DNA from 2 places in the Actinocorallia aurantiaca genome. Region 1 is predicted to be linked to the other one. Evidence: riboswitches for the same ligand, from Rfam matches in the RefSeq annotation. Region 1 holds a riboswitch; the other holds the start of a gene.

Region 1 (4,924 bases):
CGGGCCTCGGTGCTCGGGGCGGACTACAGGTCCGGGTAGAGCGGGTGCGCGTCGGCCAGGGCCTTGACGCGGGCGCTCAGGGCCGGGGCGTCGAAGCCGGGCTGGAGGGCCAGGGCGAGGATGTCGGCGACCTCCTCGAAGTCCTCCTTGCCGAAGCCGCGGGTGGCCAGGGCCGGGGTGCCGATCCGCAGGCCGGAGGTGACCATCGGCGGGCGCGAGTCGTTGGGGACGGCGTTGCGGTTGACCGTGATGCCGATCTCGTGCAGCCGGTCCTCGGCGTCGCGGCCGGTCAGCTCGGAGTCCACCAGGTCGACCAGGACCAGGTGCACGTCCGTGCCGCCCGTCAGCACCTTCACACCGGCCTTGGCGGCGTCCTCGCGGAGCAGCCGGTCGGCGATCAGCCGCGCCCCCTCCAGGGTGCGCTGCTGGCGGTCCTTGAACTCCTCGGACGCCGCGACCTTGAGCGCCACGGCCTTGGCCGCGATCACGTGCTCCAGCGGACCGCCCTGCATGCCGGGGAAGACCGCGGAGTTGATCTTCTTGCCGAAGGCCTCCTTCGCCAAGATCAGGCCGCCGCGCGGACCGCCGAGGGTCTTGTGCGTGGTGGTCGTGACGATGTCGGCGTACGGCACCGGCGACGGGTGCAGCCCGGCTGCCACCAGGCCCGCGAAGTGCGCCATGTCGACGAACAGCAGCGCGCCGACCGAGTCGGCGATCTCGCGGAACCGGGCGAAGTCCAGCTGCCGCGGGTAGGCCGACCAGCCCGCGACGATCATCTTGGGCCGGTGTTCGGCGGCCAGCGCCGCGACCTCGTCCATGTCGACCAGGCCGTCGGACTCCCGGACGTGGTAGGGCACCACGTTCAGGAACTTGCCCGAGTAGTTCAGCCGCATGCCGTGCGTCAGGTGCCCGCCGTGCGCCAGGTCGAGGCCGAGGATGGTGTCGCCGTGGTCGAGCAGCGCGAAGTACACGGCCGTGTTGGCCTGCGCGCCCGAGTGCGGCTGGACGTTGGCGTGCTCGGCGCCGAACAGCTCCTTGGCCCGGTCGATCGCCAGCTGCTCGGTGACGTCGACGTACTCGCAGCCGCCGTAGTAGCGCCGGCCCGGGTAGCCCTCGGCGTACTTGTTGGTGAGGACCGACCCCTGCGCCTCGAGCACCGCCACCGGGGCGAAGTTCTCGGAGGCGATCATCTCCAGGGTGTGCTGCTGGCGGCCCAGCTCGGCCCTGACCGCCTCGTGCACCTCCGGGTCGACCTCGGACAGGTGCTGGAAAAGGGTGCTCATGCTTCCTCGATGATCTTGGAGTAGGCCTCGGCGTCGAGCAACTCGGGGTTGTCGTCGTCGATCCGGATCCGGTACAGCCAGCCCTCGCCGTACGGGTCGGCGTTGATCGTGGCGGGGTCCTCGGTGACACCCTGGTTGACCGCCACGACCTCGCCGGACAGCGGCGAGTAGATGTCGGAGACCGACTTGGTGGACTCGGCCTCGCCGCACGGCTCGCCCGCGGTCACCGCCTGCCCCTCCTCGGGCAGCGAGACGTACACGATGTCGCCGAGGGCGTCGGCGGCGTAGTCGGTGATCCCGACGGTCACGACGCCGTCCTCACCGTCCAGGCCCGAGACCCATTCGTGCTCCTCGGTGTAACGGAGCTGCTCAGGAACGCTCACTTGTCTGTTCTCCTGTAGAAGGGCAGGTCGACGACGTCGACCGGTTCGTGCTTTCCGCGGATGTCGACGGCGACCGGCGTGCTGCCGGTCCCGACGTAGGCCATGGCGATGGGCTTGCCCAGAGTCGGAGAAGGCGCTCCGCTGGTCACGACGCCGCATTCGGTGCCGTCGTCGCCGATGACCGCGTATCCCGCGCGCGGGACGCGCCTGCCCCGGGCGACGAGCCCGACGAGCCTGCGGGACGGCTCTGCCTCGGCGACGGCCGCGAGGGCGTCGCGTCCGACGAAGTCCTTCTCCAGCCGTACGACCCGGCCGAGACCAGCATCGTACGGGGTCAGCTCCGCTGTCAGCTCATGCCCGTACAGCGGCATGCCCGCTTCGAGCCGGAGGGTGTCGCGCGCCGACAGCCCGCACGGCACGACCTCGTCGCCGCCCGCCTCGACGATCTTCTGCCAGAGCGGGACCGCGTCGCCCGCCTCGACGAAGAGCTCGAAGCCGTCCTCTCCGGTGTACCCGGTGCGGGCGATGAAGGCGACCACGCCCCCCACCGTGCCGCTGATCATGGCGTAGTACTTCAGCCCGGCCAGGTCGGCGTCGGTCAGCCGCTCCAGGATCGCCTGCGCCTTCGGGCCCTGGACGGCGATCAGCGCGTAGTTCTCGGACTGGTCGTCGACCGAGGCCTCGAAGTCCGCGGCCCGCCGCCGCAGCTCCTCCGCGACCACGGGGGCGTTGGAGGCGTTGGCCACGACGAGGAACCCGTGCAGGCTGAGCCGGTAGACGATCAGGTCGTCCAGCACCCGGCCCTCGGGGTCGACGATCATCGTGTAGCGGGCGCGGCCGGCCTCCAGCGCGGAGGCCTTGCCGACCAGCGCGTGGTCCAGCGCTTCGGCGGCCTGCTCGCCTGTAACGAAGATCTCACCCATGTGCGAGATGTCGAAGATCCCGGCGCTGGTCCGCACGGCCTGGTGCTCGGCCGTCTCGGACCCGTAGCGCAGCGGCATGAGGTACCCCGCGAAGTCGACGAGGTTGCCGCCGAGCTCCTTGTGCAGCTCGTACAGGGGCGTCGTTTTCAGTGTCTTCGATGCATCCATCGAAGCGGGCTTTTCAGAGGCGTTGGACACCGCGGGTGAGCTCCTTGCGACCGGCACACGGCAGAACGTTTCCCATCGTCCCATCCGTACACCTGCTGAGTGGGCCCTCCCCCTCTGTCTCGCTTGCCTGAGAGCTTCACCCGTGAGGGTTTTCACCTTCGGCGGAAGGCTCACGGACCTTCTCTTTCCAGAGGCCGCCCACCCTTGCGGTCCTTGCTGCCTGAGAGGTTCCGGGGAGGAATTGCTCCTTCGGCGGCCCGGACCCGAGGGGCCCGGACGCTCTCCCGCAAGGGATCATTCGGCGCCGCTCCCACTATAGGGCCTGCTCTCCCTCCCGTCTCAGGACGCCTCCCTCCTGCGGCTCAGCCGGCCAGGTAGAGCAGGGCCACGGCGATGGCGAGCCCGCCCAGCAGCAGCCTCAGCGCCTTCTCGGGGAGCCGCGGCTGGAGGCGGGCGCCCAGATAGCCGCCCATCAGGCCGCCCAGCCCGCACAGGAGGCCCAGGGTCCAGTCGGGGGCGATGTCTCCGGGGGTGAGCAGGGAGAGGACGGCGTAGGTGGCGGCTCCCACGATCGAGGTGACGAAGGTGGCGGCCAGCGCGGCGGGGGCCACCACCGCGACGGGCATGCCCCGGCCCACCAGGATCGGGCCGAGCAGGGAGCCGCCGCCGACTCCGTAGATCCCGCCGACGACCCCGACTCCCAGCGCCAGCAGGGACACCGAGGAGCGCGACGGGTCCGCGGCGGGCGGTCCGGCGGAGGGCCTCACCGTCCGCAGGCACAGCCACAGCCCGAGCGGCAGCAGGAAGGCGGCCACCAGCAGCTTGAACACCCGGGGGCCCGGCAGGGCGAAGACCCTGATCACCGCCCCCACGACGACACCGGGGACGGTCCCGGCCAGCAGCAGCCGGGCCAGGGGGCCGGTCAGCTGCCCCGTCCTGCGGAACCTGATCAGCGCTCCGGGGCCCGCCACCACGTTGAACAGCAGGTTGGTGGGGGTGACCGCCGGGCTGGGCACGCCGAGCACGCTCAGTTGGACGGGGAGCAGGAACACCGCTCCGGACACGCCCACGGGCGCGGTCACCACCGAGATCAGCAGCCCGGCGCAGAGGCCGAGGAGGCCGGTCTGCCAGAATTCCCCACTCACCCGACCAGGATCACATAAAACTCCCGCCCCGGGAGCATGAGACCGGCGACGCTGTCACGCGTCGCCGGTCTCGAGCAGAAGGTCTAGCTCTGTTGTCTCGATCTCTCGCAGACCCCCTTCACTGACCGGAACATGGGACAGGATGTCGCTGGTACTGCTGATCGACACCTCCTGTGCGAGGACTAAGAGCAACTTGCTTAGAACTGTACGAAGCGTGGCGATGCCTTGCGCTCTTATAACCGGCAAATGCTGGTAGAGCACTCTTTAGGCGATACGTGTCTCCTGGTAGACCAGCCGGAACCGCAGGACGGCGTGCAGGTCCGGCATCTCGATCACCTCGCGGAAGCGCACCAGCGAGTCCTCTCCGATCCGGGTGAGCAGCAGCCCCAGATCGGCGCTCTCGTGGCAGAGGATCTGCAGCATCACCCGCGGCCTGGACCTGGTGCCGGTGAACCGGACGCGCACGTCGTGCACCCCGGGCATCCCCATCACCTCCCGGGTGAGGGCGGCCACCGCCTCGTTCGTCAGCGCCTTCCTGCGCCCGCCCAGCAGAGTGAGGCGGCGCAGCGCCGCGGCCCGCCCCTGGGCCAGCAGCCAGCACACCCCGAGCACCGCCGTCATGGCCAGCAGGGCCGTCACCACCGGCCAGAACCAGACGTGCCCGGCGATGAAGTCGGAGGTGCCCTCGCCGAGCACCGCCCGGCCCCCCAGGAACCGGTTCATCGCGAGGACCGCCCCGCTCGTCGCGCACAGCGCCAGCCCCGCCAGCGCCAGTCCCCTGCGCGCCATCAGCCGCGCCGGCCCAGCCGGACGACGACCGGCCGGCGGCGCTGCGGGCGGATCTCCTCCAGCCTGGCGTGCACCGCCCTGCGCAGCGGTTCCCGCGCCTCGGGGGGCGTCCCGCGCGGCACGTACCCCCTGACCTTGATCTTCCAGCCGACGCGCACCCTGACCCCCTCGACCACCGGCACCCCCAGGGCCGCGTCCGCGAGCGCCCGCCGCAGCCCCTCCCTGGTCAGAGC
Region 2 (4,924 bases), on a different contig from region 1:
CGGCCGTAGCCGTGCTTCCAGTCGTCGGCGGTCAGCGTCTCCGCGGTGTGCGGGGCGTTGCGCAGCGGGTTGTCCTGGGCGTCCCACTCACCGGAGCCGACCCTGTCGATCTCCGCGCGGATCGCGATCATCGCGTCGCAGAAGCGGTCGAGCTCGGCGAGGTCCTCGCTCTCGGTCGGCTCGATCATCAGCGTGCCGGCCACCGGGAAGGACAGGGTCGGGGCGTGGAAGCCGTAGTCGATGAGGCGCTTGGCGACGTCCTCCGCGGTGATCCCGGTCTCCTTGGTGATCTTGCGCAGGTCGGCGATGCACTCGTGCGCGATCAGCCCGTCGCGCCCGGTGTAGAGGATCGGGTAGTGCGGGGCGAGCCTGCGGGCCACGTAGTTGGCCGCCAGGACCGCGACCTGGGTGGCGCGCAGCAGGCCGTCGGGGCCCATGAGCGCGATGTAGGTCCACGGGATGGGCAGGATGCCCGCCGAACCCCACGGGGCGGCCGAGATCGGGCCGACGCCGGTGTCCGGGCCCGCCTCGGAGCGCAGCGGGTGGTTGGGCAGGAACGGCGCCAGGTGCGCGCCGACCGCGACCGGGCCGACGCCCGGACCGCCGCCGCCGTGCGGGATGCAGAACGTCTTGTGCAGGTTCAGGTGCGAGACGTCCGCGCCGAACTCGCCGGGACGGGCCAGCCCGACCAGCGCGTTCAGGTTGGCGCCGTCGACGTACACCTGTCCGCCCGCGGCGTGCACGGCGGCGCAGACCTCGGTGATCGTCTCCTCGTACACGCCGTGGGTCGACGGGTACGTGACCATGATCACCGACAGGGCTGCGGCGTGCTTGGAGATCTTGGCGTGCAGATCGTCCAGGGAGACGTTGCCCTCGTCGTCGCACTTGACGACGACGACCTTCATCCCCGCCATGGCCGCGCTGGCGGCGTTGGTGCCGTGCGCCGAGGACGGGATCAGGCAGACGTTCCGGTGCGCCTCGCCGCGCGACTCATGGTAGGCCCGCACCGCCAGCAGCCCGGCGAGCTCGCCCTGCGACCCGGCGTTCGGCTGGACCGACACCTTGGCGTAGCCGGTGATCTCCGCCAGCCAGGCCTCGAGCTCGCCGATCAGCTCGACGTACCCGGCGGCCTGCTCGAGCGGCGCGAACGGGTGGATGTTCGCGAACTCCGGCCAGGTGATCGGCTCCATCTCGGTCGTCGCGTTGAGCTTCATCGTGCAGGAGCCCAGCGGGATCATCGAGCGGTCGAGCGCGATGTCCTTGTCCTGCAGCCGGCGCAGGTAGCGCAGCATCGACGTCTCGGACCGGTGGGCGTGGAAGACCGGGTGGGACAGGAACGTGCTGGTGCGACGGAGCCCCTCCGGCAGCGCCTCCGCCTGCCCGGCCGGGTCCGCCAGCGCGACGGCGCGGCGGAACCCCCGCTGCTCGATCGCCTCCAGCAGCGACTGCAGGTGCTCCTCGGTGGTGGTCTCGTCGAACGCCACCGCGACCGTCCGGTCGTCCACCAGGCGGATGTTGAACCCGGCCCGCCGCGCGGCCTCCACCGTGGCGGGGGCGTGGCCGGGGATCCGGATGGTGAGGGTGTCGAAGTAGTGCTCGTGGACGACCTCGAACCCCTCGACCTCCTGGGCTTCGATGGACGCGGCGAACGTCGCCGCCATCCGGTGCGTCCGCCGCGCGATCTGCGTCAGCCCCTCCGGGCCGTGGTAGACGGCGTACATGGACGCCATGACGGCGAGCAGCACCTGCGCCGTGCAGATGTTGGAGGTCGCCTTCTCCCGCCGGATGTGCTGCTCGCGGGTCTGCAGCGCCAGCCGGTACGCCTGGTTGCCGTCGGCGTCGACGGAGACGCCCACCAGGCGTCCCGGGAGCTGCCGCTCCAGCCCCTCCCGGACGGCCATGTAGCCGGCGTGCGGGCCGCCGAACCCGAACGGCACCCCGAACCGCTGCGCGGAACCCACGACGATGTCCGCGCCCAGCTCGCCGGGCGGGGTCAGCAGCGTCAGCGCCAGGAGGTCGGCGGCGACGACGACCTGGGCGTCGCGGGCGTGCGCCGCCTCGATCGCCGGCCTCAGGTCGCGGATCTTCCCGGACGCGCCCGGGTACTGGGCCAGCACCCCGAAGACCTCGCCCTCGGGCAGTCCGGCGTCCAGGTCGGCCAGGACCACCGGGATGCCCAGCGGCAGCGCCCTGGCCCGCACTACCTCGACCGTCTGGGGCAGCGCGTCGGCGTCCACCACGAACGCGCCGGGCTCCTTGCGGCGGGTCGCCCGCAGCGCGAGGGCCATCGCCTCGGCCGCGGCCGTGCCCTCGTCCAGCATGGACGCATTGGCCACGGACACCCCGGTCAGGTCCGAGACCACGGTCTGGAAGTTCAGCAGCGCCTCGAGCCGGCCCTGGGAGATCTCCGGCTGGTAGGGCGTGTAGGCGGTGTACCAGCCGGGGTTCTCCAGCACGTTGCGCAGGATCACGCCCGGAGTGATCGTCCCGTGATAGCCCAGGCCGATCAGCGAGGTGAGCACGGTGTTGCGGGAGGCCAGCTCACGCAGCCTGGCCAGCGCGGCGCTCTCGCTCAGCGCGGGCGGCAGGTCCAGCGGGCGGCCGGTGCGGATCGCGGCGGGCACCGCGGCCTCGGTCAGGGCGTCGAGGTCGGCGAACCCGACGGCGGCGAGCATCCTGTCCTGGTCGTCGGCGGAAGGCCCTATGTGCCGGTCGGAGAAGTCGAACTGCGCGGTCATGGACGAGCCTCCTGAGGCGCGGAAGAGGAAGGACGGGGTCGTAGGACCCCTGCTCCCCCTCTGTCATGGAACCTGAGAGCTTCACCCGGGAGGGTTTTCACCTTCGGTGGAGCCGTACGGCCCGCTTTCCAGAGACGCCTCGTCCATGCGGTCCTTTTGCCTGAGAGGTTCCGGGGAGGTTGCTCCTTCGGCGCTCCGCGCCGGCTTGCGCGGAGTCTCTCCCGCACGGGGTCGACAGCCCGATCAGTCTATCGGGTGGTCCTCCCCCCTCCCGCAGACGGCCCCGGCACGGAAAGATCTAGCTGTTCCGGAACGACCGGGACCCGTCGAGTCGTCCCGGTCCGGCATGATCACGCAGTGTCATGGACGGACTAACCTTTGGGGACGACCGGAACCAAGAGGACGGTGTAAGCGTGACGAGCACACAGGGCGACGCGGCCCTGGAGCCCCTGCCGTCCCCCGGGTCGGGGGCGGTGGTCGAGGAGCCCTCCCTGCCGGGACGGATCCGCAACCCGAGCACCCTGTTCCGCGCCCTGGCCTGCCTGGTCGGCCTCGGCCTGCTCCTGCTGCTGCCCACCCTGGCCACCCAGACCACCACCGGCCTGGAGACCGACATCAGCCGCGGCACCGAGCAGGCGCCGCACTTCCTGCTGACCCTGGCCGGGCTCACCGCGGGCTTCGGCGTCCTCGCCGTCCCCGTCGCGTTCGCCCTGGACCGCGTCCTGCGCCGGGACATGGTCCGCGTGCTGCTCGGCCTGTGCGCGGCGGTCGTCGCGCTGGGCGTGGACTTCGCCATCGAGGGCTGGGCCTCCGCGACCGGGCCCACCCATCTGACCGACGTCCTGGGCTTCACCAGGGCGGGCACTCCCCCGCTGCAGTCCGACCTCACCCCGGTGATCGCCTACGCCGTCGCGGTGCGCCTGAACGGCAGGCCGCGCTGGCAGCTGGCCATGTGGGGCACGCTGGCGCTGGCCGCGCTGGCCTCCCTGGTCGCCGGCTACTCCACCGCCCTGGGGATGGTCGCGACGTTCCTCATCGGCGGGCTGGTCGCCTACCTGACGCTCTACGCCCTGGGCATCCCCAACCCCAGGCCCACCGGCACCGCGGTGGCCGAGGTGCTGCGCCGGCTCGGCTTCCAGCCGCTCAGGGCGGCCCGCACCGACGACGGCACCATCGACCACCGCAGCTACCTGGTCGACCTGCCGGAAGGGCGGCTGGACGTCACCGTCCTGGACCGCGACCAGCAGTCCTCCGGCCTGCTCTACCGGGTCTGGCGCGGGCTGCGGCTGCGTTCCAACCAGCCCCGCCGCGCCGTGCGGTCGCTGCGCCGCTCGCTGGAGCAGGAGTCGCTCGCCGCCTACGCGGCGACCACCGCGCGGGTCCGCACCCCGCGGCTGCTGGCCACTTCCGAGGTCGGCACCGAGGCGGCCCTGCTGGCCTACGAGCGCCTGGACGGCGTCCTCCTGGCCGACCTGCCCGACGAGGAGCTCACCGACGAGCTCATGACCGGCATGTGGCGGCAGCTGGAGCTGCTGCACCACCGCCGGATCGCCCACCGCAGCCTGGACGGCACCGCGATCATGATCGCCGGGGGCGAGCCCTGGCTGGTCGGCTTCGGCCGGGGCGAGACGGCGGCGAGCGACCTGCTGCTGCGCCTGGACCACGCCCAGCTGCTCACCACGCTGACGCTGCGGGCGGGCCCCGAGCGGGCGGTGCGCCTGGCCTCCTCGGTCATCGGCGCCCCCGCGCTGGGCGCGATCGTCCCGCTGCTGCAGAAGGTGGCGCTCTCCCGCGAGACCCGGACGGCGCTGCGCCGCGACAAGCACCTGCTGAGCTCCCTGCGCGAGGAGATCCTCAAATCCTCGCCCGAGACCGAGGTCGCGCCCGTCCGGCTGGAGCGCTTCCGGCCCCGCACGATCATCAGCATCGTCGCCGGAGCCGTCGGCGCCTACTTCCTGCTCTCCCAGCTGTCCAACGTCGACGTCGGGCAGCTGATCGTCCAGGCCGACTGGCGGTGGGCGGCGCTGGCGGCGGTGGCGGCGGGCATGTCCTTCGTGGCGGCGGCGATGATGGTCATCGGCTTCGTGCCCGAGCGGATCCCCCTGGGACGGACGGTCCTGGTCCAGCTCGCCGCCTCGTTCGTCAAGCTCGTGGCGCCCGCGGCGGTCACCGGGGTGGCGATCAAC

Evidence for each region. Region 1 has a riboswitch for glycine ahead of gcvT (glycine cleavage system aminomethyltransferase GcvT). Riboswitches for the same ligand answer to the same signal wherever they lie in the genome.
Region 2: it holds a riboswitch for glycine, as region 1 does, so the genes downstream of both, gcvP (aminomethyl-transferring glycine dehydrogenase) here and gcvT (glycine cleavage system aminomethyltransferase GcvT) in region 1, are expected to answer to the same signal.

What each region holds. Positions count from the first base shown of each region.
Region 1 is NZ_BAAATZ010000004.1:7,750-12,673, forward strand. Features, by position in the region: gene ABD327_RS05680 (serine hydroxymethyltransferase) at 24-1,283, opposite strand; gene gcvH (glycine cleavage system protein GcvH) at 1,280-1,666, opposite strand; gene gcvT (glycine cleavage system aminomethyltransferase GcvT) at 1,663-2,757, opposite strand; glycine riboswitch at 2,862-2,954, opposite strand; glycine riboswitch at 2,955-3,054, opposite strand; gene ABD327_RS05695 (TSUP family transporter) at 3,120-3,902, opposite strand; gene ABD327_RS05700 (hypothetical protein) at 4,167-4,691, opposite strand; gene ABD327_RS05705 (DUF6286 domain-containing protein) at 4,691-4,924, opposite strand, start outside.
Region 2 is NZ_BAAATZ010000017.1:31,453-36,376, forward strand. Features, by position in the region: gene gcvP (aminomethyl-transferring glycine dehydrogenase) at 1-2,738, opposite strand, end outside; glycine riboswitch at 2,877-2,972, opposite strand; gene ABD327_RS21115 (lysylphosphatidylglycerol synthase domain-containing protein) at 3,152-4,924, shown strand, end outside.